DNA from 3 places in the Paenibacillus canaveralius genome. Region 2 is predicted to be linked to each of the others. Evidence: riboswitches for the same ligand, from Rfam matches in the RefSeq annotation. Region 2 holds a riboswitch; each other region holds the start of a gene.

Region 1 (10,550 bases), 4.3 Mb from region 2:
CTCCTTCCTGGAGCGTCCGTCTGGCCAGGGACATGGTTTGTATGCGTTTGCTGGATCCCGAAACATAATTGATGCTTACGGCGGACCCTTCCGTGGCGTTGCTGTCGCGGCGAACCGTCACGACGGGCAGGTTCATAAAGGAAGCCGTCGCGTAAGCAAGCGGAATGCCTTTGGTCTCTACCGTCATCACGACGTCCAGTTCTCTGCCCGCGAAAGCGGTAGCGAACGTTTTGCCGATTTCGTTCAATACTTGAGGCCGCCCCATAATATCGGCCATATACAAAAATCCGCCCGGCAGCACGCGTTCCGGCTGCTCAAACTGATTGCACAAATCCTGCACGAATGAAAGCGACGCTTCCTTGGCAACCTTCGGAATGAATTTCACGCCTCCGGCAGCACCGGCAAGTGTATGGAGTTCTCCGAGTCCTTCGTCCTCGAATACCTCTTTAATAATCGCCAGATCTTCACTGATCGAAGATTTGGCCGAACTGTAACGTTCCGCGAATGTAGTCAGCGGTATGAGCGTATGCGGCCGAAACAACAAATACTGCGTCATCTCAACCAACCGAGCGCTTCGCTTCAATTTTTTCATGACGCACCCCTAATAAAAACCGAATATTATAAAGAGAATATACCATTTTTGTCCGTCTTTGTACAACCTATACAAGGAAAACATCACATTCGGGACACGACCGTCCCCGTCGGGACAGAAAAAAAGCTCCTCACCGGGAGCTATCGCAGCGGATCTCGAATGCCCGCTGCCTTACGGAAGCATCCGTACAGCGTATACGTCCTTGCAGAATCCTCTCAGCCCGTTATAGATCCGGGCCACTTTGGCTTCCTTCGAGACGAGCCCGAACACGGTCGGGCCGCTTCCGGACATGAGCACGCCGTCAGCTCCGAGCCTCATCATCACTTCTTTCATCTGCCGGACTTGAGGATAAAGCTGGAGTGTCACCTCTTCGAGCACGTTGCCAAGGCTTTCGCACAGCTCGTCGAAACGTTTATGCCGGATGGCCTCCAAAACCTGCCTGGTGTCAGGATGATGGTTGATACCCGCGGCATTCAGTTTCCCGTAAACCTCGGAGGTCGACACGTTGATGGGCGGTTTGGCGAGAATAACCCAGCACTGAAGAGGGTTGTCCACCGGGTGCAAGATCTCTCCGCGGCCTGTTGCCAGCGCGGTCCCCCCCGTCACGCAGAAGGGTACGTCCGAGCCCAGCTCGCCGCCCAGCTTCTGCAGTTCCTCCGTGGGGATGCCGAGTCCCCACAGACGGTTCAGCCCGCGCAGCGTAGCCGCCGCGTCACTGCTTCCTCCGGCGAGCCCGGCGGCCACCGGAATTTTTTTGTCCAAATGTATATAGACGCCCTTGCGGACGTCATACCGATCTTTTATGAGCCTCGCGGCCTGGAAGGCGAGGTTCTTCTCATCAAGCGGGATGTAGCCGGCCTGACTCGAAATGATGATCGTATCCCGAGGAAGTTCCTGCATTTCGATTCGGTCGGCCAGGTCGACCATCGTCATAACCATTTCCACTTCGTGGTAGCCGTCTTCCCGTTTCCGTAACACGTCCAGGGACAGGTTGATTTTGGCCGAAGCTCTTTCGTATATTTTCACAACGGTCACCTTCTTTTGGGCGCTTTGCCGATAATAGCTTCACATATTATAGCAAATGCCTCTAAGAAAAGCTAAAGCTTCCGGCACAGGTCAAATACAGGCGGGCCGGGCATTTCCCATTTGTTCACTTATTTATTAACAATTGTATCCCACATTAAACATACAGCCGCGCACCTACGAATTTTAAGGCAGCAGGAACATTCCGCACCGGCCATTTTCGTATAACGCGGTTGAACGGAAAGAACGGCAATAAAGTAGTTCCCTACAAGATAAAAGCCCTATTTTCGCTTCTTCCCGACTTTAACGCTCCATGCTGACATCCGTGTCTTATGGACGGCGTTTTGCAGCCTGCTCGGCGATCTGGAGAGCTCTTTTCACCATATTCCCCGCATCTTTACTCCGTATCCCGCCCCAGCCTTCACGCTCGACGGTCTCATAGAAACCAAGGTCCTTTGCGAGCTCATATTTAAACTCATCGGACATGACGCCTCTTCTTCTTCTGCTCATCTTAGTTCCTCCTTTAGGGTGCGGTTGCGGTAGGGTTGCACCATTAGTATGCGTCGGGAACCGGAATGTCATTCATGCGGACCTGAATACGGACAGGAAAGCGCCGCTTGTCCCCTTCCGCTGCTCAAAAGCTCCCGGAAAAGCAAAAACGGCAGCTCCCAAAGGAGTGCCGCTGGTCTTAATGCTGTATATACGTGATGCGGAGTTCTTCTGCTGCGTCATCGTCACAAACCGTAACTTCAACGGATTCGGTCAAAATATCCGCGTAGCTGTACGAGACCCGCTTAAATGTTTGTTGTTCCTGGTCTAGCTTTACGATAAAAACAGAAGGGTAGGTTTCTTCCAAAACACCGAAACGCTCAATGGTTTTCCGACGGCCGCCATTTGCTTTCAACATGATTTTCTGTCCAACATGAGGCTCAAGACTGCGTTTGATTTCCAACAGCGCATTTTTAGCCATTGTGATCTACCACCTCTTTCTCTGTTTATTATACCTTAAAACAGTGTGTTTGTCAAACAAGCTAAATATTATATCAGCCGGACAAATACGTTGTCAACGGTATAAAATCCTATTTTTAAATCTTTACCTAAGCGTAGCTTTTGTCAAAACCTGAAGAATTATGCATCGCTGCCTTTTACGAAGCTCTGACAGCCCCAAGAAGCCACACTTCCGCTGATGAACTCATCCACATAAAAAAAGCGTACAGTCCCTTGTATCCAAGATACATGGTTCTGTACGCTTATTTTAAACGCCGGGCAGGTGCTGCTGAAGCCGCACCCTTTATTCCCAAACTTGCAAGCAGCGCTTCCTCTTATCGCCTCGCCAGGCACCCCGTCAGGAGCTTAAACAGTGGCTTCCGCAGTCAGATTCACGAGCCGGGGCACTCCCATCCGGTAACTGCCTCTCGTTTCAATGCCGCCGACTCCGTCAAGGCCCGTCACCGTAACTCCGGCCAGGTCTGCCATGGATACCGTGTCGCGAATCGATGTGTAGGACGCTTTGGCGGCTATGCACAGAGGGTCCAGCGCATGTATGAGCACACGGGCGGGGGAGCTTGCGAAATTCGCTCCCGCCTGCAGCAGCGCCTCAAAGTGGGACTGGCAGGCACCCGCTACGATCGTCAGGGCGTCCCGGTTGCTCTGGTACTGCCGCGCGACCTGGACGGCTCTGACGAAGTGAAGCGAGTTTTTATAGCTGTCGAGCTGGTGTACGTCCAGCTTCTTTCTGTTTTTCAGCAGGCCGTCATGTCCCGTGACAACGACGATGTCGGGCTTCACCTGCGGCAGAAGCCGCTGCAGGGTGACAGCCATCTGAGATTCGCTCACATAGAAGCCCTCCGCAGGAATGCGGAGCTCCCCGTACAAATTCATGCTTTTGCGCAGATAGTTCGGGTCGCCGTCCAGATGCAGGATTTTACCCGGCATCTCGAAATATTGCGTATTCTCGGGCAGCTTATTACGCACCAGATTATCGTTGAGCCGGTACAGCTCCTGACGAAACTGGCGGATGCTGCGGATTGTCTCGCCTACCCTGGGCAGATTTACTCTCGGAAAGTCCGAATCGCGGACGGCCGTTACGCGGGATAAATCGGCAATGGGAGCGTCCGCCAGCAGGCGAAAATCGACGCCCCGAAGAATCGCCCTTGTCGTATCGATCTCCTGGATTCGAAAAATGATATCGTTGCCGTAGGATTTGCGGGTCGCCAGATCGCCTTGCCTCATGAAGCCATCCCCTCCTAAGCCTATCGTATGGCAGGGGTGGGCAATTGGTGATTAGCCCGCTTCTATTTGCTGCAGGTGGGGCAGTTCCGCAGAGCTTCCGTCACGCGGCCGTATTCTTCCATGCTGAGCGTTTCGCCGCGGCGGCTGGGCTCGATGCCCGCCTCCAGCAGAAGAGCCTCCAAATCGCGCTTGTTCTCTTTGGAGAAGAACCGGGCTCCGAGGTTGTTATAGATCGTTTTGCGCCGCTGCGCAAAGCTGGCTTGTACCACCTCGAAGAAGAAGTCTTCGTCCGCCACTTCGACGGGGGGTCCTTTGCGCAGACGCAGGCGGATCACAGCCGAGTCTACGTTCGGCTGCGGCACGAAAACGGTGCGCGGAACGATCGTGACCAGTTCCGCTTCGCAGTAGAATTGTACGGCGATGCTGAGGCTGCCGTACTCCTTGCCGCCCGGCTTGGCCGCCATCCGGTCCGCCACTTCCTTCTGGATCATCACGACGATGTTTTCGAGCGGAAGCTTCTCTTCGAGCAGCTTCATGATGATCGGCGTCGTGATGTAATAAGGAAGGTTGGCGACGACGCTGATTCCGGACAAGCCGGAGAATTTCTCCTCGATCAGCTGTCTCAGATCGAGCTTCAATACGTCGCCGTGAACGACCTCGGCCGACGGATAGGGCGACAGCGTCTCCCGCAGGATGGGGAGCAGACGCTGATCGATCTCCACCGCGACGACACGCCCGGCTTCCTTCGCCAGCTGCTGGGTTAACGCGCCGATGCCGGGCCCGATCTCCAGCGCTCCCTTCTCGGGAGAGAGCTCAGCCGCGGAAATGATGTTGCGCAGGACATTCCCGTCCGTGAGAAAGTTCTGTCCCAGACTTTTTTTGAGCACGAGATTGTGCCGGTTTAGAATATCTTTGGTGCGTTTGGGCGTTGCCACATCTTCAGAAGCAAAGAACGGGCCGCCGCCTTGTCCATTTGAGTTCATAGTCATCCTCCAAGCTTCCGTTCCTGACGGAAGCCGCCTCTGCGTAAATTATTGCTCCGGACGGTCCAGCTGCTCAACGGCAGCCTCGAACTCTTCCCGGGAAATTTGAAAAGCGGCGCAGCGCTTGTAAAACTGCTTACCATTACAATACCCGATTCCGAGCTTTTTTCCTACTTCGAGCCTTCTGGCCGCGGCATCGGGGTGAACAATAAGGCCCGCCGCAATCAAATCTTCCCAGGTTAACAATGATACGGCGCCTTCATACTCAGTCTTCACGTTGGCCAGGGCCGATCTTATGGCCTCAGGCGTCGCGTTCTCCACTCCGATGTCGCCGCGCTTCTCCGCAAGTTCCTGGGGGAGAAAAGCGTGCTTGCAGCCGGGAACCTTGCCCGAAATGATTTTACGGATGCGTTCGCCCGCATGGTCCGGATCCGTAAAGACAATTACCCCTCTTCGTTCCTGGGCCAGCCGGATACGATCCAGAATCGCCCGGTTGATTGCCGATCCCCCGGTTTCGATCGTATCCGCTTCGACCGCCCGCTTGATGGCGGTTGTATCGTCTTTTCCTTCGACAACAATGATTTCTTTGATCATGTTCTTATCCTCTCTTAAGCGCACAAAAAGAAGAGGGCATCCCTCTTCTTTTTGCATACGGTTTGTTACCGGTTTGTAAATCTTCGTTACAGGTAACATGTTATCCTAATCTTGTGTCGGTTTATTCGGGCCGATGACATAAACGGTATATCCCCGTTTCACACCGAAAGTCTTCGCATAACTCATGCTGTCGAAATAAACGTCCATTTTCTGGTTTTTAATGGCACCGCCCGTATCTTCCGCACGGCGGTATCCGATTCCTTCAATGTACACCCACCAGCCTAACGGCACGACGGATGGATCCACGGCAATCGTTTGGCCCTGTACGGGTTTGGTTCCGCTGGCCGTCCGGTTACCGACGCCCGGCTCTTGGGAAGAGTAAGCGGTCAAGGTAACGTTCTTTAATATTTTCTTCGCGTCTATGTTGGTACCTGCTTTAGTTACCTGCTTAGGCTTAACCGGTTCGGATGCGGCTGCCACCGTAACGACCGGATTTTTTGTGCCTACAGCCACAATCTTATCCACACTGGCGTTTTTGACTGCTTGATCGATAACCTGCTCGGATACGAGTTTTCCGTTTTCGAAAATCTTCTCTTTCTTTTTGACCAATACGCCTTCCTGGCCCTCCTGTACGACCTGCTCCTTGCCTTTCAGCAGATCTTCATCGGATTTCTTGACCACACTGAAAGCGATCGGCTCCGAAATTTCTTCCGTTTCTTTCTTCACCCGGACAACTTCGATAGCCGCATTGGCTGAAAGCACCGTGTCTTTGGCCGGAGTCACTTTGTCGTGCTCACCCAGCGAAATATTTAAATCTTGCAGAACTCTATCTACCGTTTTCGCAGTGGTGTGCACCGTTTGTGTCTGCCCGTCGGCAGTTAGCTGCACGGGTGATGCATGATCGATGACAATCTTCTGACCGTCTTGAATCTTGCCGTCCAGCGGCATAGATACCTGATCGTGCTCACCGATTGTAATGGCTTGTTCATCCAGTAGGCGCTGCAGGACCCATTGTCTTGTTTCCACAACGGTTTCTCGTCCGTTTACCACCAATGATACGCTCTTACCAGCCGTACCGTATAACAACACCAAAAACATGAAAGTCAAAGCGAATGAAATGATAGCTGCAAGGATGATCATACGCAAGTTTTCATGCTTCCATCGCAATGCGAAGGACATGCTGGATGATCGCTTAACATGGGTCTCTGGTTGCGAGATATTGCCCACTTCTTCGGTCCTCCTTCAAAGCCTCGCCTCTGTGATACGCATGATGATTTGGACGCGACTTAGGTTTATTTGGCGGTTCCTAACGGAACCCTTGCAATTGGCTTCTTTCCCGCCGGCTGACCGGTTGCTCTCAGTCTTTACGGGGTCTGCATCACCTCCGCTTGATGTTTACCTGTATGCGGGTCGAATACCCGTCCGATATGGAACAAAAAAGGCCATCGGAAATAGAAAGCTTCCCGGTGGCCTGTGTGTGAGCGCGACTAAACAGAATGACACGACAGTTGGTTATCTCTCCCGGTACGCTTACGAGGTTAGCTGACGGATTCGGGCCGTGGGAGCTGCCCTACTCGCCGGCGGTGCTGCCTGCACCTGCCATTGAGATTCACCCCAAATTGTTTCCTGTTGTATCGGCTCAAAAGCTGTGCCGACCTTGACAGCGGTTCCCCCGTTTTCCTTTTACGGAAACTCAGCGTTAAAACTTGGCGTTTATTAAGTTATCATGAAAGTATATTACGCTCAAATATCCAACCTGTAAAGGGGTCATATTCCTTAAAAATAAGCAAATTTAACCAAACCAACGGCATTTATCTAATTATCTTGCAGTCGTTCTCCTTTTTTCTCCCGTTATCTCGCTTCTAGTTTTCCCCATTTCCGCCGTTCCGCTTGGGGATTGGGCTTCCAGGCATTTTTTGACTATAATAAAAGATACGGCAAACCGCCCGAAAAGGCCCGAAGCCGCAATAACCGATTGAAGAAAAGCAGGTGAAGGCATGGATCCAATTCTTCACATTTCCCGTCTCAGCGGAGGCTATTTACCCGGAAAACCGATTCTGCGCGATCTCGAAATTACAGTCGGACAAGGTGAAATGGTCGGTCTGATCGGACTCAACGGAGCAGGGAAAAGCACGACCATCAAACACATCCTCGGACTTCTGAAGCCCCAGGAAGGCAGTGTCCGCATCCGCAACCGGACCTTGGAGGAAGATCCTCTCGGCTACCGGTCGTCGTATTCTTTCGTCCCGGAGTCTCCCGAATTGTACGACGATCTGACGATTGAAGAGCATTTGGAACTGACGGCGATGGCTTACGATATTCCGAAGGAAGCGTTCAAGGAACGTGCCGGCCGCCTGATGAGCGAGTTCCAGATGGAGCCCAAGCGCAAAAGCTTCCCGGGCCAGCTCTCCAAAGGGATGAAGCAGAAAGTCATGATCATGAATGCGTTTCTTGTCGAGCCCGCGCTTTATGTCATTGACGAGCCGTTCCTCGGTCTTGACCCGCTGGCGATGCGTTCTCTTCTCGACATTATGGCGGATTTCAAGAGCAGAGGCGCAAGCTTCCTGATCTGTTCCCACATCCTGGCCACGATCGAAAGATACTGCGACCGGTTCGTCGTTCTCCATCAGGGGAGAATTCTTGCCCAAGGCACGCTGGAGGAATTGAGACAACAGACCGGGCTGTCCGATGCGACGCTGGACGAGCTGTTCTATGAGCTGGTGCGGAGGAATCCGGCATGAACCAGGAAGCAGCCGTTCACAGAGCGGGCACGGCCGGGGCTGTCCGCCAGCTGTGGAAGCGCAGATTCGACCATTACCGGCAGGAAACGTCCCGCTACTGGGCTTATGTCGCAAGAAGCCAGTTTTTCGGTTTTCTTTTCCTGATTTTTATCGTTTCTTCCTATTATTATGCAAAAATCCTTCAGCAGCTTCCGACATCTTTTCCCTACATTTGGATTGTTCTGCTCCTCCTCGTTCCGGCTCTTGCGGCCGGCTCGGTGCGAACCCTTCTAAAGAATGCGGACCGGGTATTTCTGCTGCCTCTGGAACCCGTTATGAATGTGTTCTTCCGGGCGGCTTTCCGCTACAGTTTGGGAATCCAGGCCGCACGCTCCATTGTCCTGATGCTGATTGCTTGGCCTTTGTACAAACACTGCACGGGCACGGAGGGACAGCCTTTATGGCTGATGGCGATTTTTGTTCTTCTAATAAAAACAGCCAACCTGCTCGGATCTTGGCAGGAAGGCCGTTTTTCTTCTCCCGGATGGCGTCTGGTCTCGGCGGGGTACCGCTGGATCGCAAGCGCGGCAGTCGTCTTCGCCTTGTTCGGTACGGGCCCGCTTCCGGGCGGAATCGTTCTCTTGGCGGGACTTGCCGTCTGGGCGGTCGCGTACAGGCTCGGGCCCGGACAACGGGCAATGGGCGTCGCCTGGGATTATCTCATCGACAACGACCGCAAGCAGCAGTACCGGCTGTACTTGTTTTTCAGCGGATTCGCCGATGTGCCGCAGCTTCCGGTGCGGGTGAAGCAGAGACAATGGCTGGCGGGCATTACGAACCGGTATTCGTTCCGTTCTTCCTCGCTTTACCCGTATCTCTTCACGAAGACGTTCGTCCGTTCGGAACTGCTCGGCATCGTGGTTCGGATCACGCTCGTGGCAGGTCTGGCGGCCGCGGCCGTTCAGTCCGCGCCGGTAGCCGCCGCCGTGTGCGTCGTGGCCCTGTTCATCTCGCTGATTCAGCTCACCTCTCTGGAGCAGTCGCACCGCTACACGTTCTGGCTGCAGACCTATCCGGTAGATCCGCGCCGTAAAGTGGACGCCGTGGTACGGATCATCAGTGCCGCCTTCGCCCTGCAGGGGCTCGTTTTGACCCTGCTGATGCTGTTAAGCGGAGCGGGCGTCTATGCAGCCGCTCCGCTCGCGGGCCTCGCGCTCGGCCTCGTGCTGTGCGCCACGGTCATGAAGCGGAAATTTACCGCTTCATTTGAGGCCGAGTAGGCGCACGGCATTGTCCGTCGTGACCTTTGCGAGCTCCTCGAGGCTCATGCCGCGCAGCTCGGCGGCCGCTTCGGCAACGAGACGCACGTAGGACGTCTCGTTGCGCTTGCCCCGGAACGGATGCGGCGTCAAATAAGGCGCGTCCGTTTCAATGAGCAGGCGGTCAAGCGGCACCTGTTTCAGAACTTCCTTGGGCTGCTTGGCGTTTTTGAACGTAATGGGCCCGCCGAAGGAAATATGAAAATGCATATCCAGACACATCTTCGCCGTTTCCCAGCTTCCGGAATAGCAGTGCATAATGCCGCCGACTTCGGCGGCTTTTTCTTCTCTCAGGATCTGGACGATATCTTGATGAGCCTCGCGGTTATGGATCACGATAGGAAGCCCGACCTTGCGTGCAAGGCGGATCTGCTCGCGGAACACTTTCGCCTGCACATCTTTCGGGGACGTATCCCAGTGATAGTCCAGCCCGATCTCCCCGATCGCCACTACTTTCTCGTGCTTGCACAGCTCCTCGATCCATTCAAGATCACCCGGCCGCATATCCACGGCATCCGTCGGATGCCAGCCTACCGTCGACCATATGAAATCGTACTTCTCGGCAAGCTCGATGGAAGAAGGAATGGTTTCGCGGTTGAACCCTACGTTAACGATCCGGGTCACTCCGTTGTCCCAAGCCCTTTGGATGGCTTCGTCACGGTCTTCATTGAAAGCTTCATTGTTCATATGAGTATGAGTATCGGTCAGCATAACGGGAACTCCTTTTGTTTCGTCTGTTTTTTGAGTTAGGCGTCGAACAGCTTCTTGCGGAGGGCCGAAGCCCTGCCGCCCTCTTTTTCAAACAACTCGGCGGGATAATAAATGCGGTGCTGTCCCATGTGGATACCCGAGATCGATTTGACGATTTCGGAGCGCACCGAAATTTCCGTCAGTTTATCCTGGCCATCAAGCAGCAAAATAGGCTGTTTGTCTTCCTTGCCCGTATCGGGCCGGTACACGTCATACGACTGGTCCGACGGGAAATCCAGCTCCAGGTAATAATCCGCATCGAATCCGGCCTCCTCCAAAGCGTCGCGGAATTCCGTCAGCAGCTCTTTGTCCCACTCTTCCACGGCGGTGAACTTAA
Region 2 (10,550 bases):
CGATCCAGATATAGGAAGATACGCGTTGGGCACGCGGGCCCACCGTGATGCCCCAGCTGACGAGGAACGACCACATGCCGTTTGTAAAATGGAAAGACGCGGCGATAACGCCGATTACGTATATAGTCAGCAAAAGAGGCTGAGATACGATGTCATGCATCGTCTGTCCTAAGCGTTCATGCTCTACGTTGCCGATTGCCACTTGAAAACGCGTTTCAAAGAAATGCCATGCCACGAACAGGAAGGTAAGAACCCCCGTGATCCGCTGCCACAAAAACATCTGGTTGCGGAAATAGCCGTAGCGGCTTACGTTGTTGCGGGCCGTGAACGCCACGTACAGGCCGTAAACGGCATGGTACAGCAGCGGAATCCAGATCCCGACGATCTCGAGCACAAGCACGAGCGGCAGGCTGTTCAGCCAGTTGATTTGATCCACAAACGCTTCAGGTCCCTTAGTTGCTTCAAAGTTGGTAAGCAAATGCTCGATCAAGAAGAAACCAACCGGAATAACGCCAAGCAAGGAATGCAGCTTGCGGTTAAAATACGAGTTCTTGCCCATTAGTAATGCTTCCCCCCTCAAATTTTCGCCTCGACACGATACGTCTCGACAATTCCAGACAAAACCAAATTCCATTGTACTCCCCTGTCCGGGGACCGTCAACCGCCAAAAAAGGCACACTCATCGCTTTTTCCTGCCTCGGATTAGCGACAATGAGCCGAAATTTTTGTGAACAACTGGTGACATATACATCGTACCTCTTTATCGCTTATAATGGAATTGCTGTTTTTTTATATTCATTATAATATTTTTGCATAATAAGAAGAAATTAAACCCCAGGGAGGCACGGATTATGGAACATCTCGACGTTTTTGCTGTCGTTGTCGAACAGGCCAGCTTGAATAAAGCGTCGCAGGTGCTAAATTTGTCGCAGCCTGCCTTATCGCGCAAGATCATGAAGCTCGAGGAGCAGCTCGGCGTCCAGCTCTTCTCCCGCAAAGGCAAGCGACTCGATTTGACCCGGGCCGGCGAGATCGCATACGAGTATGCTTTGGAGCAGAGACAGGGCGAACGCCGTTTCATGCAGACTCTGTACGAATATAAAACCGCCGGGCGCCATATGAGCCTGACCATCGGAGCGAGTCTGACTACGCTGCAGACCACACTCCCCGAGCTCGTGACGATGTACCTGGCGGAATATCCGTCTACGGACATGAAAGCCCTCACCGGCAAGACTCACGAGATCGTCATGATGGTCAAAGAGAAGAAAGTCGACATCGGCCTCGTCGCCTCCTCTATCGACCAGCCCGGCCTTGCCTGCGAGCCTCTTTTCGACGACCATCTCTGTCTGGTGCTGCCGCAGGGCCATCCTTACCTGGAACGCGAGGAGCTGTCCATCGCCGACTTGAACGGCCTCTCGATGATCCTCTTCTCCAAGGGCACCTGGTACCGCGTGCTCACCGACGAGCTGTTTCACCGCTTTTTTATTTTTCCCGACGTCAAAATGGAAATCGACTCGTTCGAAGCGATCATGCGGCTCGTCGTTACGTGCCAGGCGGCCACACTGCTGCCGAGGTCGTACCTGCACGACCGTTCGTCCGAGCATGACGGGCTTTGCGTCCGGGAACTGCCCGAGCTTATGAAAACGCCGCGGACCACCTCGCTGATTTTCGTGAAGGAAACCCACCAGAACGAGGCGGTCGCGCATTTCATCCGCAAGGCCAAGGCGCATTTCGCGGGCTTAAGCCAATAAGCCGGGACCAGGCAAGGGCCGCAGCCGCGCGAGCGCCTGAAACCCTTATGCGGTGAGGCCCCATATCTCGGCTATCCTCGCAAGTTGGCGGCCCCATCTTGGTTGTACCCGTACGTCTGTTGCACCCGTATGTCACTTGTGCCTTATGCCGATTGTGTCCTTATGCCGATTGTCCATATCTCGATGAGGCCCGCATCTCGATTGTACCCGTATATGGGCTGTGCCCACTCGGTGATGCCCACCGTAAAGCGGCTATACGTCGTGCTTTTCGGTTAAGCCTGAATGTCGGCTGTGCCGTCAAGCACGCCGATGCTCCGGAGAGGCCGTCTGAGCGCCCCTGCCAGCACTGCATAGAACCTGTCCGCCCCACGGCCTGTAGGGGTTCTTTTTTTCGTCAAAAAAACCGCCCCTGCGGGAAGCAAAGGCGGTTACGGTTTCCATTGGTTTTATTCTCCGAATGCGAAACTTTCCATTACTGCGGTCTCGGCTTCGCGGGCGGAACGCTGTCTGCGCCTCCAATGCCCCCTTCAGCCTCCTCAAGGCCCAGCTTACGCGCCACAAAGGCCGTGGTGCTCGCCTGGAACAGGATGGTGATCAGCACCGCCATAAACGTAACGGACGCGATCAGATCCGCTTGGGCGATGCCAAGCCCGGCCACCATGCCGGAAAGAGCCGCAGGAATAACGCCGGTTTCCCTCACCCAAAACATGAACACAATCTCTCTCCAGGTCCATTTCGCTTTGCGGTCCGGCAGCGTGCAGACAAGCACGGCCAGCGGACGGGCGATTAACATAAACACGAAAATAATGCCGAGACTCGGCCACAAATACTTGAGGAGCAGCGGAAAATTAACCTGGCTGCCGAGCAGAATGAAAATCAGCATGCGCATCAGAACGGTCACATTTTCCGAGAAATGGTTCATCTCCTGCTTCTTATCTTCCATATGCAGCTTGAAGACATCGGAATTGCCCCAGATCAGCCCGGCCGTGAACGTGGCCATAAAACCGCTGACTCCCAGTTGCTCACCCGCGAGGTAAGAGCCGAAAGCCGCCGCCAGCATCAGAATGGTCGCGTAATCGCGCAGGAAACCGATTTTGACGTGCGCGGTCAGGAAGGCTCCCGCATACCCGATAACGGCGCCGACCGCCAGCCCGCCCAAAGCGGTTTTCACAAACTGCCATGCGCCGGAAGCGACGGATACCTGCTCCGTTCCCAGAAGAACGGCAATCAGCGAGAAAGTAAGAATGGAGCCCGTCGCGTCATTGAATGCCGACTCGCTCTCCACCGTCTCCCGCACCTTGGTGCGGATGCTCACCTGCTTGAACACGGGAATGAGCGTAGCCGGATCGGTGGAAGATATGATGGCACCGAGCAGAAGCGCGTGCAGCCAGGGCAGGCCGAGAAACCAGTGGGAAGCGACCGCGACCGCCCCGCACGTAAGAATGACGCCCGGGATGCTCAGCAGCGTGACGGAGATCCAGACATTCTTCAGCCCGCTCAGCCGGATATTGCGTCCTCCGTCGAACAGAATGAGCGTCGAGCCTACGACCAGAATGAACTGGTTGGTCAGCGAGCCGCTCGGCTCGGCGATCCAGTGAAACGCTTGTCCGAAAATCATCCCCGCGATCAGAAAAAGGGCCACATCGGGCAGGCGGAGCCACCCCGCCAATTTGCCGAACAGCATGCCCAGCACCACGATCAGGATAAATAAATACAGCTCATAATCAATGAGCTGTGTAAAACTGTTCTCCATGCGCATACGCCCCTTATTTTACCGGATTACGCGGCTCTCAAACGTATCGATCTGCTCTTTCGTGCCGATAACGACCATAACGTCTTTCTCGTGCAGGACATCTTCGGCGGTAGGTGCGATAATCACGTCGTCCGTTTTATTGATGGCGACGATGCTGCATCCGTATTTGGCCCGCGGATCAAGCTCCTTCAGGGTCAGACCGGATATACGCCGGGATACGACGAGTTCGGCGATGGTGTAGTTTTTGGACAACTCGATATAATCGAGAAGATTCGGCGACACAAGCTGATGAGCCACCCGCACGCCCATGTCCCGCTCCGGAAAAATAATCCGGTCCACGCCGATTTTCTCCAGCACTTTGGCATGCTGATCGGTCAGCGCCTTCGCGACGACCGTTTTGACGCCAAGCTCTTTCAGCAGAATGGCGGCCATGATACTCGCCTGGATGTTGTCCCCGATAGCCACGACGGCGCAGTCGAAATTACGGACGCCGAGCGAGCGGAGAACCTCTTCGTCCGTCGCGTCCGCCACTACGGTATGGGTGAGCTTGTCGCTCATCTCGTCCACTTTCTCTTCGTCTCTGTCGATGCCCAGCACCTCATGCCCGAGCTGAGTCAATTCTTTGGATAAACTGGAACCGAAGCGTCCGAGTCCGATAACTGCATATTGAATGAAAGCCATTGTTTTGTTTCTCCTTAACCTATCGTGATTTTTCCTTCGGGATAACGGTAAAGCTCTTTCTCGGCCTTAGGCTGCAGCGCGTAAGCCAGTGTAAGGGGACCGAGACGTCCGGCGAACATGGTGAGGGCGATCATGACCTTACCGAACAGGGTAAGCTTCGTAGTCAGCCCCAGGGTGAGTCCAACGGTGCCGAATGCCGAAGTCACTTCATATAAAATCATAAGAAACTCATGATCTTCCGTCGTAGACAGCAGCATGGTGACAAAAATAACAAGAAAAAGTGCAAACATCGTCAGCGTGATCGCCTTCAAAATTCGTTCCTTGCCGAGACGGTTGCGGAAGAAGACGATATCTTCTTTGCCTCGCACCATCGCGACGATGGCTCCAACAAGCATCGTAAACGTAGTCGTCTTGATGCCGCCCCCGGTAGATCCCGGAGAAGCCCCGATAAACATCAGGATGATCATAAAAAATTGAGTGGCCTGGCGGATAGAGGCGAGATCAAGCGTGTTCGCCCCCGCCGTACGCGGTGTGACCGATTGAAAAAACGAAGCGAGAATCTTGCCGCCGAAGTCCAGCGAGCCCAGCGTTTTCGAATTGGAATACTCGAAGATGAAAATCACGAGTGCTCCGGTCACGATCAGAATACTTGTGGCGCTCAGCACCACTTTGGAGTGAAGGGTCAGCCTCTTCGTTTTCCGGTAATCCATCACATCGGACATCACGATAAAACCGATTCCGCCCAGAACGATGAGCCCCATCGTCACTACATTGGTAATAAAGTCGTCGGCGTAAGCGGTCAGTGAAGTGAAGGGGCCCGTGATCGGACCGAACAGGTCAAACCCGGCATTGTTGAAAAAGGAAACGGCGTGCCAGATGCCATAGTACAGTCCCTTCGGAAAACCGAGATCCACCGACCAGCGGGCCGTGAACAGGACAGCCGCTACTCCTTCGATCGTCAGCGAGTAAATCAGTACTTTCCGGAATAGGCGTACGATACCTTCCATGCTGCCCTGGTTCAGGGCTTCCTGGAGCAGCAGTCTTTCGCGGAGCGATATCTTCTTGCGCAGGATGAAGGCAAAAAGCGTCGCCATGCTCATAAAACCGAGGCCGCCGATTTGAATGAGCGAAATAATTACGATTTGCCCGAACGTCGTAAAATGCGTTCCGGTGTCAACCACGACCAGACCTGTCACACAGGTGGCCGAGGTGGCCGTGAAAAGGGCGTCGATAAACGGAAGCGGAAGCCCGTCCGTTGACGAGATCGGCAGCATCAGCAGGCCGGAGCCGATAAGAATAATGAGCGCGAACCCGAGAACGAGAATCTGCGGCGGCGTAAATCTCGACTTTTTTAACACATGATTTCCTCCTATATGAAGCACAAAAAAGACACTGGAGTCCCACTGCCCTTTCGGTTATGGTTCCTGCTGGTCGCCTACGAAGTTAGCTGACGGATTCGGATGTACAGGCCACCCTATTTACCCTGCCCGATTCAGGCACAAGCGGTAAAATTCACCCCAATGTATGGTTCCCCCGTTTTCCTGCGGAAATTCGGCGTATGAAGTTGTGAGAAGAAATGATCATCCGCATTATATATCTGTTATTAAACAAGCACAAAGCCCTTTTAACCGGATTTTACGGCAGGAAACTTAGACAATCTTCCTGCAGCTAACTGGGAGACACGAATTGGCATCCTTACGCAAACTGTGATACGGTAAAAAAAACGATCGGAGAAGGAGCTGACCATGAAAAAATACGGTCCGGATAAACCGCTGCTGCTTCTGGCCCTGACCGGATTCCTTCTGTATGCGGCCGTGGTTTATATCTACAATACCGGGGCCGCTCCGGCCGGTTCCGATCCTTACGAAACGGCAGCCACCATTACGAAAGAACAGGCCGCGGACGCGGCGGTCGAATGGCTGCGGCAGCGGACTGCCACCGATGTCGAAAGCGGTACCGGCAGCGTTACGGCCGGAGGCTCTCCCGGCACTTTCGTCAGCTATCAATCGGAAAAGGAACTGAGCGGCTACCTGACCAAAGAGAAGCTTCAAAAGGTGTATGACAAAAGCTACGCCGGCCGGATACCCGTCGATTATTACCGGGTAGAGCTCGCCGAGCCTTCTCCCTCCGACCGCAAGTGGATTATCGATATCCATATGACGACGAAAGCCGTCATCGGCTGGACGGGCACCGGCGGCGAAAAACGGGCGGCCGTGACCGCTCTCGATGCGGAGAAGCTCGCACGGGAAGCGATAGCGAAGCAGGGCTACGAAGAGGCGGAGTTCAAGCGGATCAGTCCGCCTGCCGCCAAATCCGGCCAGCTGCTGTTCGAGCGGCAGAAAGAGCCGGTCGGGGACGCGAAGCTGACGATCGGTGTGGAACTGGAGGGCGCCTCCGTTTCCTCGTTCACCCAGTCGTTCGCTCTCCCAGCCGCTTTTACCGCATGGCTGGAACACCAGGAGGATACCGCCTCCATATGGACACGCATCAGCTTGTGGGGCAATGCCCTGATGGCCCTGATTGCTCTGGGCTACACCGTGCTTAAATGGAGAACGGTCGATTTTTCCCGGGGCGTCCTGTTAACGGCCGTGTATGCCGTGATCTACGTCATGAACAACATCAACATGTACCCGGCCTACAAAGCCGGCAGCACACTGACGAGAAGCGGCCAGGAAGCGATGCTTTCGATCGTGCTGATCAACTTCGTCACACTGTTGATGGCCGCAGCCGTCTACTTCTCTTTCACGGCGGGCGAAGCCTTGTGGAGACGCGAAGGAAAATCCGTCATCCCCCGCTGGCGCGACGCCGACTTCGGTTCGCTCGTCACCCGCGGCATGGTGCAAGGGTATTTGCTCTGCCTGTTCCTGCTCGGTCTCCAGCAGGTGCTGTTCCTTGTGGCGGAGAAAGGCTTCGGCGTCTGGTCGGTGAACGACCCGATGTCCTCTCCCCGCAACATGCTTCAGCCCGCCCTGCTTCCGCTGATGGCTTGGGCGGCGGGCATATCGGAGGAAGCCACCTTCCGGCTGCTCGGCATCGCCCTGTTCAGCAGGCTGCTCCGGTACAGATGGCTGGCCGTGCTTGTGCCCAGCCTTATCTGGGCGGCGGGGCACACCGCCTACCCCATCTACCCCGTTTACACCAGGCTGATTGAGGTAACGGTGCTCGGCATCGTATTCGGCTGGGCCTTCCTGCGGTACGGCTTCCTTACCGCCCTGTTCGCCCATACGGCAATGGACAGCATCCTCATGGGCCTGTCCCTGCTAACGGGCGAAGGAATGACGGCAAGCACGCCTGCGCTCGGCCTGCTCTATATGGCGCTGCCGGCAGCCGTCGCCCTGGCGGTATCCTGGCTTCACAAGCTGGGGATGATCCGCGCAGGCAGGCACAACAGGCGGCCCGTCTAGGATCTGCGGCGGCTTCGTTAGAAGCGGCTTCGATGTGTCCGAATACATCCGTATATATCCGCATACAGTAGAGCCGCCGCAGTCTTCCAGGGACTCGGCGCTTACACGGCAGCGGCCGTATGATCGGCCCTTATTACGCGATGCCGTGGTCCGGCCCAGCCCTTAATAAAGCCGAGTCGGACATCACGGCGCAAGGGGCATCGCCCTTCGGCACTGAACCGGCCGGAAGGAAGCTCAAGCGGAAAGCAGGCGATTGTTTATTACGCAAGCGATCGTCCGTACTAAAAAAGAGGAACCGTCTAAATGGACGGTTCCTCTTGTTCTTGTTCTCCCCGTAGAGCGGTCAATATTTGTGCGGCGAGTTTCTCGCCGATTCCCAGCGGCCGGAAGTCTTCGACTGCGGCTTCTCTGATTTTTTTAACGGAGCCGAAATGCTTTAGCAGAAGCTTCCGGCGTTTCTCCCCGATACCCGGAATGGCATCAAGCTGCGAAACGACCATCGACTTCGCCCGCCGCTCCCGGTGGAACGTAATCGCGAACCGGTGGACTTCGTCCTGGATCCGCTGAAGCAGGTAAAACTCCTGGCTGTCGCGCGGAATCGGCACAACTTCGGCGGGGTCGCCGGCCAGCAGCATCGCGGTTTTGTGCTTCGCGTCCTTGGAAAGGCCGCACACCGGGACAAACAGCCCCAGCTCGTTCTCCAGCACGTCGATCGCGACCGACATCTGCCCCTTGCCGCCGTCCACGATGATCAGATCCGGCATCGCGAGGTTCTCTTTCAGTACCCGCTCGTAACGGCGGCGGATAACTTCCCGCATGGACTCGTAGTCGTCGGGTCCCTGTACGGTCTTGATCTTGTACTTGCGGTACTCCTTCCGGTCCGGCTTCCCGTCCGTGAAGACGACCATCGCGGCCACCGGATCGGAGCCCTGGATGTTCGAGTTGTCGAATGCCTCGATCCGTGTGACCGGCCCCGTACCGAGCCAGCTGCCGAGATTCTCGACAGCAAGCACCGTACGCTGGGCGTCCCGCTCGATAAGGCGGAACTTCTCCTCCAGGCCGACACGCGCGTTGTCTTTAGCCATGTCAACCATCTGCTTTTTCAGCCCGCGCTGCGGAAAATGCACTTTCACTTTCAGCCAGCTTTCCAGCGCTTCCTTCACGTCTTTCTGCTCCGCGGTCGTCGGCATGCTGCGAGAATCGGCAGCAGCGTGTTCCTCGGCTTCCCCGGCGAGCGGCGACGGCGACGGCGAGGCCGCCTCTTCCGGAGTTTCCAGCAGGCTCCCGGCCGTTGATCCGCCCTCATCTCCGGCCGGACGGACAGCCGCTCCCGCCGCTGCCTCCATACCGGCGCTCAAGCTTTCTGCCGGCAGCTCCTCACGGCTGCGCCCGGGCAGGAAGATCTCCTTCGGCAGCGCCGGATTCTCACTGTAAACCTGCATCACGTAAGTGATGAAGTCCTCGTACTCGTCTCCATAGTAAGGGAACATGGTGACATGCCGTTCGATCAGCTTGCCCTGGCGCATGTACAGGATCTGCACGCACATCCAGCCTTTATCGGCGACATAGCCGAAAATATCGCGGTCCACGACATCCGTCGTGGTAATCTTCTGCTTCTCCATCACCGCGTCGATGTTCACGATAAGATCACGGAGCTCCTTCGCCCGCTCGAAGTTCAAATCCTCGGCCGCGGCGTGCATCTTCGAGGTCAGCTCCTGCTTGACCTGTTCGTGCCCGCCGTTCAGGAAGCGTACAATCCCCTGCACCATTTCGTCATTCTGCTGCTGCGTGATATCATGCTCGCACGGAGCCAGACATTGGCCCAGGTGGTAGTACAGGCAGACGCGGTCGGGTATCGTTTTGCACTTCCGCAGCGGATACAGCCGGTCCAGAAGCTTTTTCGTCTCCTGAGCGGCAAACGCGTTCGGATACGGCCCGAAATACTTTCCTTTATCTTTGACGATCTTGCGCGTCACTTCCAGACGCGGGTGTTCTTCATGGGTAATTTTGATATAAGGAAACGACTTGTCGTCTTTAAGCAGCACGTTGTAGCGCGGATAATGCTGTTTAATCAGATTGCATTCCAGGATAAGCGCCTCAATGTTGCTTGAGGTCACGATATATTCAAAATCACGGATTTCCGACACAAGCCGCTGTGTCTTCCCGTCATGGCTTCCGGTAAAATAAGAACGCACGCGGTTTTTGAGCACTTTGGCTTTTCCCACGTAAATAATCGTGCCTTCCGCGTTCTTCATGAGGTAGCAGCCCGGCTTATCCGGCAGCAAGGCCAGCTTGTTGCGGATATGCTCTTCGCTTTCCTCGCGGGTCATTCTGTGGAGAGGTTCTCCCCCCCGTTCTTCTGTCACTGCCTCTCCCTCCTTAGGCTTCCTGCATCGAAAAAATTATGTCTTTATCGGATAAATGACAAAAAAAGCTCCTTTTCAGCATAGCAGAAAAAGAGCTTTTTCTCATCGTTTGATTGCGCGAGGCAATTATTGGTGACGGGAAAGAACGTTCTTGAGCGCGTCCTTCGATTGGAAACCGACGACTTTATCGACCGGTTGACCGTTTTTGAATACGATCAGGGTTGGGATGCTCATAACGCCAAAGCGGGAAGCGGATTCCGGATTGTCATCCACGTTCACTTTCGCGATTTTCAAGTTTTCTTCCTCTTTAGCCAATTCTTCCAGAACCGGTGCAATCATCTTGCAAGGTCCGCACCATGGTGCCCAGAAATCAACGAGAACCGTGCCTTCTCCTTCTACTTCACCTTTAAAGGATTGGTCTGTTACGTTTACGATCGCCATGATTTCTTCCTCCTCATTTATCTAAAAGTTCATCGAAATCCTCAGCGGATCCGGATATTGTCAACATGTAAAGTATACCACAATGTGTCGGTTTTTCAACCGAACAGGACAAGCCCTAAAATCTGGTATCCCTCCGGGTTGTGCCAACTTTGTC
Region 3 (7,766 bases), 3.2 Mb from region 2:
ACGGGCCCGATCTCAAATACACGCCGCAAGTGCTGGATATTTTGAAAAAGAATCAAGTAAAAGCTACTTTCTTTGTAATCGGGAGCCGTGCTCGGGCACACCCCGAGATGATCGGCCGGATGGTACGGGAAGGACATGTTGTGGGAAACCACTCGTACAGTCATCCTTTTATGCCCAAACTGACCGCCTCGGAGTTTTCTTCGCAAATTATGCGCACCCAAGACATTATCAAACAGTTGGCCGGCTATACGCCGCGGCTGGTGCGGCCTCCTTACGGAGCCATCAATGAAGAGCAGGTTCGCTGGATGTCTGACCACCGCCTGCTGGTAATAAACTGGGACGTGGATTCCCTGGACTGGAAGGGATTGTCGGGCAAGCAGGTGTATCATAACATCGTGGATAATGCCCGGGCCGGTTCGATCATTCTGCAGCACAGCGCGGGAGGAAACGACAAGCACGATCTCAGCGGTACGGTTTCGGCCCTCCCCGATCTGATCCGTTCCTTGAAATCGAGCGGCTATAAACTGGTCACGGTTCCGGATCTGATGGGAATATCGAAAGATCTTTAACGCGCAAAAAGACGGGAGCATCCGCTCCCGCCTTCTTTTCGGCTCTGTTATTTAAGAATGTATACTTTCACACTTTGGTAGCCAAAGTTATTTACTTTCTCTTTGGAACCCGGAACAAAAATATCGATCCGGCTGCCTTTGATCGCGCCGCCGATATCCGTCGCTTTGGCGATCATCCCCTTGGCCGGAAGACCCGGGAAAGCGTAACCCGTCACATAGACGGTGGAGCCCAGAGGAATCACTTTCGGATCAACCGCGATCGTACCGACGGTCAGTTTGTTGCCGTAGTAATCGATTCCGGCATATCCGCCGTTCTCGCTCGGGTCCGCGGAATAAGCGGATGCCTTGATGTTCAGCACTTTTTTGTATTGTACCTGCTTGCCCGCAGCCGTTGTCAGCGTCTGGCCTGATTTTGCGGCAGCCGATGCGGCTTTGGCGGCCGGCTTCTTAACGGCTTTCTTCTCTGTAGATTTCTTTGGCTCGGAAGCCTGCGGCTTGCCGTTCTTTTGGAGTGCCTCCGAAGGTTTTATGGCGTCCGTCCGGCTTGGCACGGCTGATGCAAGCTGAGCTTGCGGCGGTTTTTTTACCGTCGCATTTAAAGCTTTTAGCTGTTCGGGGGCGGCTTCACCCGCAATTTTGAGCTCGCTTCCTGCCGGCAGATTCAGCGGATCCGCCTCAGGATTCAACGATAAAAGATCAAGAACGTCCATACTCATTTGGGAAGCGAAATTCCACATGGAATTCGGTTCGGATAATACTAGAATTTGATTTTCCGGTGTCAGGAAGGGTTGGGGAAGTTCCGAATCGGCTGCTTGTCCGCCGGTATCGGTAAGACCGACTGCAAGTTCCTGATAAGATTTGGCCAGTTTCCAATACAACAGGCCGTCGTTTTTAGCCGCTTCCGTTTCAGCCGCCTGGGACTGGAATGCGGAAGAGACCGCCACCACTGCACCCAGCAGCAGAGTAGCGCAAGTTTTTTTCCAATGATGCTTTAAAGCCATAGTTGATGTACGCTCCTTCTCGGTATTGCCTACGAGGTTAGTTGTCGGGTTCGGACTGAGAAGTCGCCCACGCTGCTGCCAGCGATTCACCCCTATCGGACGCCGCGTCATACAAGTACGGTTCCGAAATGAATCATCCCCCGCACCTCATCCCCCTCCTGGAAAATCCGGGAAAAGGAAGAAGTTTCGGCTCTCTACACAAGCTATCACATACATCTTTAGAAACAAACACACACAAATTGGCAAAAAACACATTTTTCATTTTTTTAATCCGCCGATTAATCCGGAGCAATAAGCTGTTCCAACAAGCCTATCGATACCTTTCTTGCCTTTAACACTTGCAATAACGCAGAGCGCAAAATTAACGCCTTACTCATCATACCCTTATGTAATTCTCATCAGTTTCTCAGAAAAGACGCCGTTTATTCACCTTTCCGGCAGGTAATTCATCCCACCAGAGGAAATTTATTTGGCGATTCGTTTGTTCTCTCTCGGTTTTTCTTCTATTTTTATGACTGCTTTGCTTTGTGCCGATTCCACAGTCGGACTCCTTTTCCCTTCGTAAATATCATCGAAAGGACGAAACGGCACGTTATCGGACCGGTCGAATTCTTTCGGTTTTCGCAGTCCTAATGATGCCGCTAATAGAACTAGCATGCCGATCAGCAGACTTAAAGTGATCCCCATAATAGCAGCCTCCTCATACTTCCAAAATCTAGGTTTGATTCCTAATTACTAAATAACTTATTCCAGTTTATCATACTTATAGGTAAAATGTGGTATTTTATTCCGGAAAACAGACGAATTTTTTACGATTTTTCGTAGGTGCGACATAATTCTTGCCTATTTTCTTCTTCTAATAACCGGCTCTGAGACAGTATCATCGTTTAAAAAGATCGGTTTATATGTCACTTATATATAAGTAAGACACCTTCAGCAGGGGAAATGTTCCGGTAAATTTAGTAATCTTATTCAATTTTTCCATATCACTCGAAAATCCGCGTACCAAACTCCCGTAAAATTCCTGAAAAAAGACGGGTTTCCCCGTCTTTTTGCCCGGTCCGCTAGAAAATTTTCTGGGCGGCCCTTTCGTCTTTAAGTATTTCCACCGCTTCGCGGAATCGCATCGAGTGGACGACTTCCCGTTCGCGCAGAAATTTCAGGCCATCCTGAAGATCGACGTCATCCGTCAGATCAATGAGCCACTGATAGGTGGCGCGGGCCTTTTCTTCCGCCGCGATATCTTCATACAGGTCGGCGATCGGATCGCCCTTCGCTTGAATGTAAGACGCCGTCCACGGCACACCCGACGCGTTTTGGTAATACAAAGCGGAATCGTGATTGACGTAATACTCGCCCAATCCCGCCGCTTTAAGCTGTTCGGGAGTCGCATCTTTCGTCAGCTTGTAGATCATCGTGGCAATCATTTCAAGGTGAGCGAATTCTTCGGTCCCGATATCATTCAGTACCCCGATCACTTTGCCCGGAATGGTGTAACGCTGGTTCAAGTAGCGCAGCGCGGCAGACAGCTCCCCGTCCGCACCCCCGTACTGCTCCATCAGAAGTTTGGCCATGTGCGGATCGCATTTGCTTACACGAACCGGATACTGCAGTTTTTTCTCGTAAATCCACATTGGAATCCCTCATCTCCTTGAGCACATCCGTGCTAAATCTTCCGGCCAGGCCATACCTGCAGTTCCCTCCGCACACGTTACACCTGCCACGGCCAGGGAGCTTCGGCCCATTCCCAGGTTTGCTGCGGCAGGGCATTTTGCCCGTACTGAAGAAGCGGTCCATACAGACGCTCGTATTCCAGCGCGATTTGTTTCCGTTTTTGGGAAAATTCATTGAACTGCTGCAAAGCGTTCCTATCTTCGGGATGGGTATCCAAGTACAAGGTCAGTTCGACCAGTACGAAATCGGCCGCTTGCAGATCGTGCAGAAGCCGGTAATAATTGTCATCCAGCTGTTTTTGCATAGTGTTCGCTCCCCTCTTTTTCGCTTTCCGGCCGGCTTAGCACTTGGGTTCGTAGTTGCTGTAAAGCTCCGGCCAAAGGGTACCGAGCTTCAAAGCTTCATAAGGACTGAACTGCGGCAGGCACATAGGCTGGAACTGGATAAACAGGTTCGGCGGTGTTACGTACGTTTTGACAAGTTTCGGCGGACAGGGATCAAACGGCCCCACGAAGGGGTGGTACATGCGGACTTCAGGATACAATGCGCTTCCTCCTTGTAACCGGTAATGGTGTCGCTCTGCAATACCATATGGCATTCGCCCAGTCGGGGTATGGGCGGGCGCCCAGATTCATGAAATAAAAGCGGAATAATCCGCAAGGTTGTCATCTCTACCGTCTCTATGAATATCTTATGATAGAAAGAGAGACGATCCGGGGAAAGCTTTTTCCCTTTCAAAAAAGGAGTGAGATGGCATGACACATCATCCGAAAACTCCCCTTCCGTCCCCGCCCCCTCAGCAGATGGAATACAGCGGGTATACGGTTCCGTTGTATTCCGCCGCCGGAATCCTGGCGGGCGCGGATACGTCCCCCGAAGCTCTGCTGGAACTGCGGAGTCTTCTTACCCGCTCCGGCGTCAAGCGCGTCGTTCCCTGCAAAGACTGGCATTCCGCCGCCAAAATGCCTTTGGCCGTCTATATCGGCAAGCTGCCGGCCGATCCCGCCGTGCAACGGGAATTCCGCAGCCGTCGCAGCGGCGATCCACTCGGAATTCCCGAGGAGGGCTACACCCTTGCGGCACGCCGCGGCAAACGCGGCGGCAGCATGATCGTGCTGGCGGGCGCGGATCATACGGGCACGCTTTATGCCGTCCGTACGCTCAAGCAGCTCATCCGTAAAGGCCCGATGATGGCCGCGGTGCCGGCCGTCACGATCCGGGACTTCCCCGCGTACCCCGTCAGGGGCGTTGTGGAAGGCTTCTACGGCGGCCCGTGGTCCCCCGACGACCGGGTAAATCTTATCGCCTTCCTTGGCGATCATAAAATGAACACGTACCTGTACGCTCCGAAAGATGATCCGTACCTTCGCGACCGCTGGCGGGAGCCGTACCCCGAAGAAGAGCTGCGCCATATCCGCAGGTATGTGGACGCTGCCGAAAAAGCCGGCGTCCGCTTCGTTTACGCGCTCTCGCCCGGGCTCGACATCTGTTTCTCATCGAACGAGGAATTTCAAAAGCTGACTGCCAAAGCCAGCCAGATGTGGACGCTCGGAGTCCGCCATTTTTCTCTGCTGATGGACGATATTTTCCAGAATCCCAACTGTGCGGACGATGTGCGGAAGTTCGGCGGGGACGAAAGCCCCGCTGCCGCTGCGCAGGCTTATCTGCTGAACCGCTTCAACCGCGAGTTCGTGGGGGCGCATCCCGGAGCTTCGAGGCTCATTACCGCGCCGACGGAATATTACCAGGACGGCAGCAGCCCTTACCGGAAACGCTTCGCCGAATTGGTAGACCCCGGCATACTCGTCTGCTGGACGGGAATCGGGATCGCTCCGGCCGTTGTCACTTCCGAAGAATCCGAACGGATCCGCGCGGTGTTCAACCATGACATGCTCTTGTGGGATAACTATCCGGTGACGGATTATGTCCGTGAAAAGCTTTTTCTCGGACCTCTGGAGGGCCGGGCCGCCGATTTGCACAAGCACGGCCAGTTCGGTTATTTATCCAATCCGATGGAGCATCTGCAGGCCTCTTTGCTTGCTTTGTTTACTTCAGCCGAATATGCCTGGAAGCCCGAAGCTTATCAGCCCTGGGAATCCTGGGAAAGATCGCTTAAGGAATTCGGAGGACCTCTTTATAAGGAACTGCGGATTTTTGCGGAAAATCATCTGTCCTCCGCCGTTCATACCGGCGAATCTCCGAAGCTCACAGCTCTTCTTGCGGATTTCTGGGAAAATTTCGAGAAAGGCGTACCGGAGAAAGCCGCCGCACGTTTGGCCGCATATTTCGGCTCTATGCGCAGGGCAGCGGTACGTTTGAGTCAATTGCCCAATCCCGATTTCGTAAGGGAAACGTCGGACTGGCTGAAAAAGACCGGCTTTTACGGAAAAGCCGGAGAATCCGCCGTCTCCCTGCTGCTGGCGATGATGCGGGGCAGCGATGAAGAAGCCGACGCCCGGTACTCCGCCTACGCCGCCGTCCTCACGCAGGATACCGTCGACATCGAGGTCGCGGAGCCGAGAACAGGCTCGCGCCGTATCGACGGCGAGAATCGCGAGCGGGGTGAATCCGAGCTTATCCGGTATACAGCGGAATTTGGGGCAACAACCGGGACGAACGAGTGGGGTTACGAGGTGACGGTCGTGAACGGACGCATCGTCCGGGAAGGCGGCAACAACTCGGTCATCCCCGCCGACGGCTATGTACTCAGCCTTCACTCGGGCCAAGACAGAGAATGGCTGAAAAACATGACGATAGTAGGCGCGAAAGCGGACATCCGAGACGGGAGCGTAACCATCTCGGTCGACAAGGGAATCTACCCGGTCCCCAACAAAAAAGTTTCGGCCGACGGAGTCATGGAGCCGTTCCTGCAGCGGGTCTCGGCGGCCTACGAGATGTATGTCCGGTGGCGTGAGAACCGCGGGTTCACCGATCCGATCAGCACACTTCCCGCCTGGGAGGGCAACGTGCCCGCGAACATGACCGACGGCAGAGCGGACACGTATTTCTGGAGCGGCAGAGCTCCGCAATCCGGAGATTACGTGGGCGTGAATCTGGGGCAGACGGCGGAGGTACGACAGATCCGCATCAGTCTGGGCCACCCGGACCCCGCCGCTCCGCAGGCAGGCGACCTCATCCGCAGCGCTTCTCTGGAAGCTTCGCTGAATGGCCTCAGCTGGACGAAACTGGCGGAGTTCTCTGAGCAGCGGGAGATTGAATACATTCCCGCAGCCCCCTTACGCGCTCACTTTATCCGGCTGAAAAGCAGGGCGCCACAGACCGAGTGGGTCATGGTCCGCGAGTTCTCGGTCACGGCGGACCGTGACCAGGCGGCGAACTGATCAAGGGCGAAATGCGGGCGTGGACTCCCTTGCAGGTTTAACGAGACTCAGTAGTTTTAAGGGGAGTTTGTGTTCTGTCTTGTCCTGTCGTGGTTTGTGGGGGTTTGATTCGTGGTTTGTGGGGGTTTGATTCGTGGTTTGTGTTTGTTCGTGGTTTGTGTTTGATTCGTAGTTTGTGGGGATCGATTCGTGGTTTGTTTGGATCGATTTGTCGTTGACGGCGCATTCTGGCGGATTCACGATCCGTATGCGGTCGATTCGTGTTTGATCCGTGGCTCCTCCGTCCTTTCATCAAAGCTTCACCAAAAATACCTTAGACAAGTTAGACGGTTCGTTGTGCGGATTATTTGGCGGCTGCTTGATTTCAAAGCGGTCCCGCATCTTATAAAAAGCCTGTCATCCCGGAACATAAGCTCTCCGGGCGACAGGCTCTTTTTACATGGAACAAACCTTCTAATCCAGGTTAATCTTGAACTGCAGAAGTCCGACCTGCCGCATTGTTTGAAAAAGAATGACAAGCAGCGGCCCCAAAAACATGCCGGCCACGCCCATCAGCTCGAATCCGATGTATAAGGAAATCATGGCCGCAAGCGCGCTGATTCCGACTGAATTGCTTAAAATTTTCGGTTCGATAACCCGGCGGGCCAGCGTAATTACGATAAACAACAGCATGATCTGCATAGCCATGCCCGGGTCGCCCAGCAGCATCCTGTAAACCGCCCACGGAAGAAAAACAAGTCCCGTTCCGATTACCGGCACGAATTCCATAAACATGACGAGCAGGGCAATCGCAAGCGGATAGTCGGTGCGGATAAACAAAAGGCCGATCAGGGTCAGCACATAGGTAAGCATCGACATCATAACTTGGGCGTACATAAATCCGAATAACGCCTGACGAAGGGACAGGATCAAGCTTTCGACTTTTTCACGGGAACGGTCATCGAACATATTCAGGAAGGATTGCTTCAATGCGGGCAGCGAGTAGGAGAATAAATAGAGGGAGAATAAGTAGACGATGAACAAAATAAGAAGGTTTGGGATAGCCGCGGCCGCTCCCAGAAACGAATCGGACAAAAGCAGGATAAAACGCTCCAACGCCTGGGCGGCGGAAGCCAGTCCGTTTTGCAGCCAGACTTGCATTTGAGAGTTATCGCCGGGGAAAAGGGATTCATACATGAATC

Evidence for each region. A riboswitch is a leader RNA that binds a small molecule or an ion and turns the genes downstream of it on or off. The one in region 2 is predicted to bind cyclic di-AMP.
Region 1: linked by a shared signal. The riboswitch ahead of ABC395_RS00955 (resuscitation-promoting factor) and the one ahead of ABC395_RS20440 (TrkH family potassium uptake protein) in region 2 are both predicted to bind cyclic di-AMP.
Region 3: linked by a shared signal. The riboswitch ahead of ABC395_RS06045 (3D domain-containing protein) and the one ahead of ABC395_RS20440 (TrkH family potassium uptake protein) in region 2 are both predicted to bind cyclic di-AMP.

Annotation. Positions count from the first base shown of each region.
Region 1 covers NZ_JBDFMM010000001.1:211,189-221,738, reverse strand. Annotated here, with positions in the region: gene purR (pur operon repressor) at 1-592, opposite strand, end outside; gene ispE (4-(cytidine 5'-diphospho)-2-C-methyl-D-erythritol kinase) at 764-1,618, opposite strand; gene ABC395_RS00980 (small, acid-soluble spore protein, alpha/beta type) at 1,946-2,125, opposite strand; gene veg (biofilm formation stimulator Veg) at 2,304-2,585, opposite strand; gene yabG (sporulation peptidase YabG) at 2,969-3,847, opposite strand; gene rsmA (16S rRNA (adenine(1518)-N(6)/adenine(1519)-N(6))-dimethyltransferase RsmA) at 3,910-4,830, opposite strand; gene rnmV (ribonuclease M5) at 4,879-5,424, opposite strand; gene ABC395_RS00955 (resuscitation-promoting factor) at 5,530-6,651, opposite strand; cyclic di-AMP (ydaO/yuaA leader) riboswitch at 6,938-7,133, opposite strand; gene ABC395_RS00950 (ABC transporter ATP-binding protein) at 7,422-8,165, shown strand; gene ABC395_RS00945 (ABC transporter permease) at 8,162-9,424, shown strand; gene ABC395_RS00940 (TatD family hydrolase) at 9,407-10,174, opposite strand; partial or broken gene ABC395_RS00935 (HD domain-containing protein) at 10,210-10,550, opposite strand, start outside.
Region 2 covers NZ_JBDFMM010000001.1:4,527,956-4,538,505, forward strand. Annotated here, with positions in the region: gene ABC395_RS20415 (succinate dehydrogenase cytochrome b558 subunit) at 1-559, opposite strand, end outside; gene ABC395_RS20420 (LysR family transcriptional regulator) at 852-1,751, shown strand; gene ABC395_RS20425 (hypothetical protein) at 2,024-2,149, opposite strand; gene ABC395_RS20430 (cation:proton antiporter) at 2,224-3,504, opposite strand; gene ABC395_RS20435 (potassium channel family protein) at 3,523-4,185, opposite strand; gene ABC395_RS20440 (TrkH family potassium uptake protein) at 4,200-5,543, opposite strand; cyclic di-AMP (ydaO/yuaA leader) riboswitch at 5,603-5,752, opposite strand; gene ABC395_RS20445 (CPBP family intramembrane glutamic endopeptidase) at 5,931-7,589, shown strand; gene uvrC (excinuclease ABC subunit UvrC) at 7,889-9,919, opposite strand; gene trxA (thioredoxin) at 10,082-10,396, opposite strand.
Region 3 covers NZ_JBDFMM010000001.1:1,296,017-1,303,782, reverse strand. Annotated here, with positions in the region: gene ABC395_RS06050 (polysaccharide deacetylase family protein) at 1-569, shown strand, start outside; gene ABC395_RS06045 (3D domain-containing protein) at 617-1,570, opposite strand; cyclic di-AMP (ydaO/yuaA leader) riboswitch at 1,582-1,772, opposite strand; gene ABC395_RS06040 (hypothetical protein) at 2,036-2,257, opposite strand; gene ABC395_RS06035 (manganese catalase family protein) at 2,635-3,204, opposite strand; gene ABC395_RS06030 (spore coat protein CotJB) at 3,282-3,548, opposite strand; gene ABC395_RS06025 (spore coat associated protein CotJA) at 3,585-3,770, opposite strand; gene ABC395_RS06020 (glycoside hydrolase family 84 protein) at 4,000-6,585, shown strand; gene ytvI (sporulation integral membrane protein YtvI) at 7,039-7,766, opposite strand, start outside.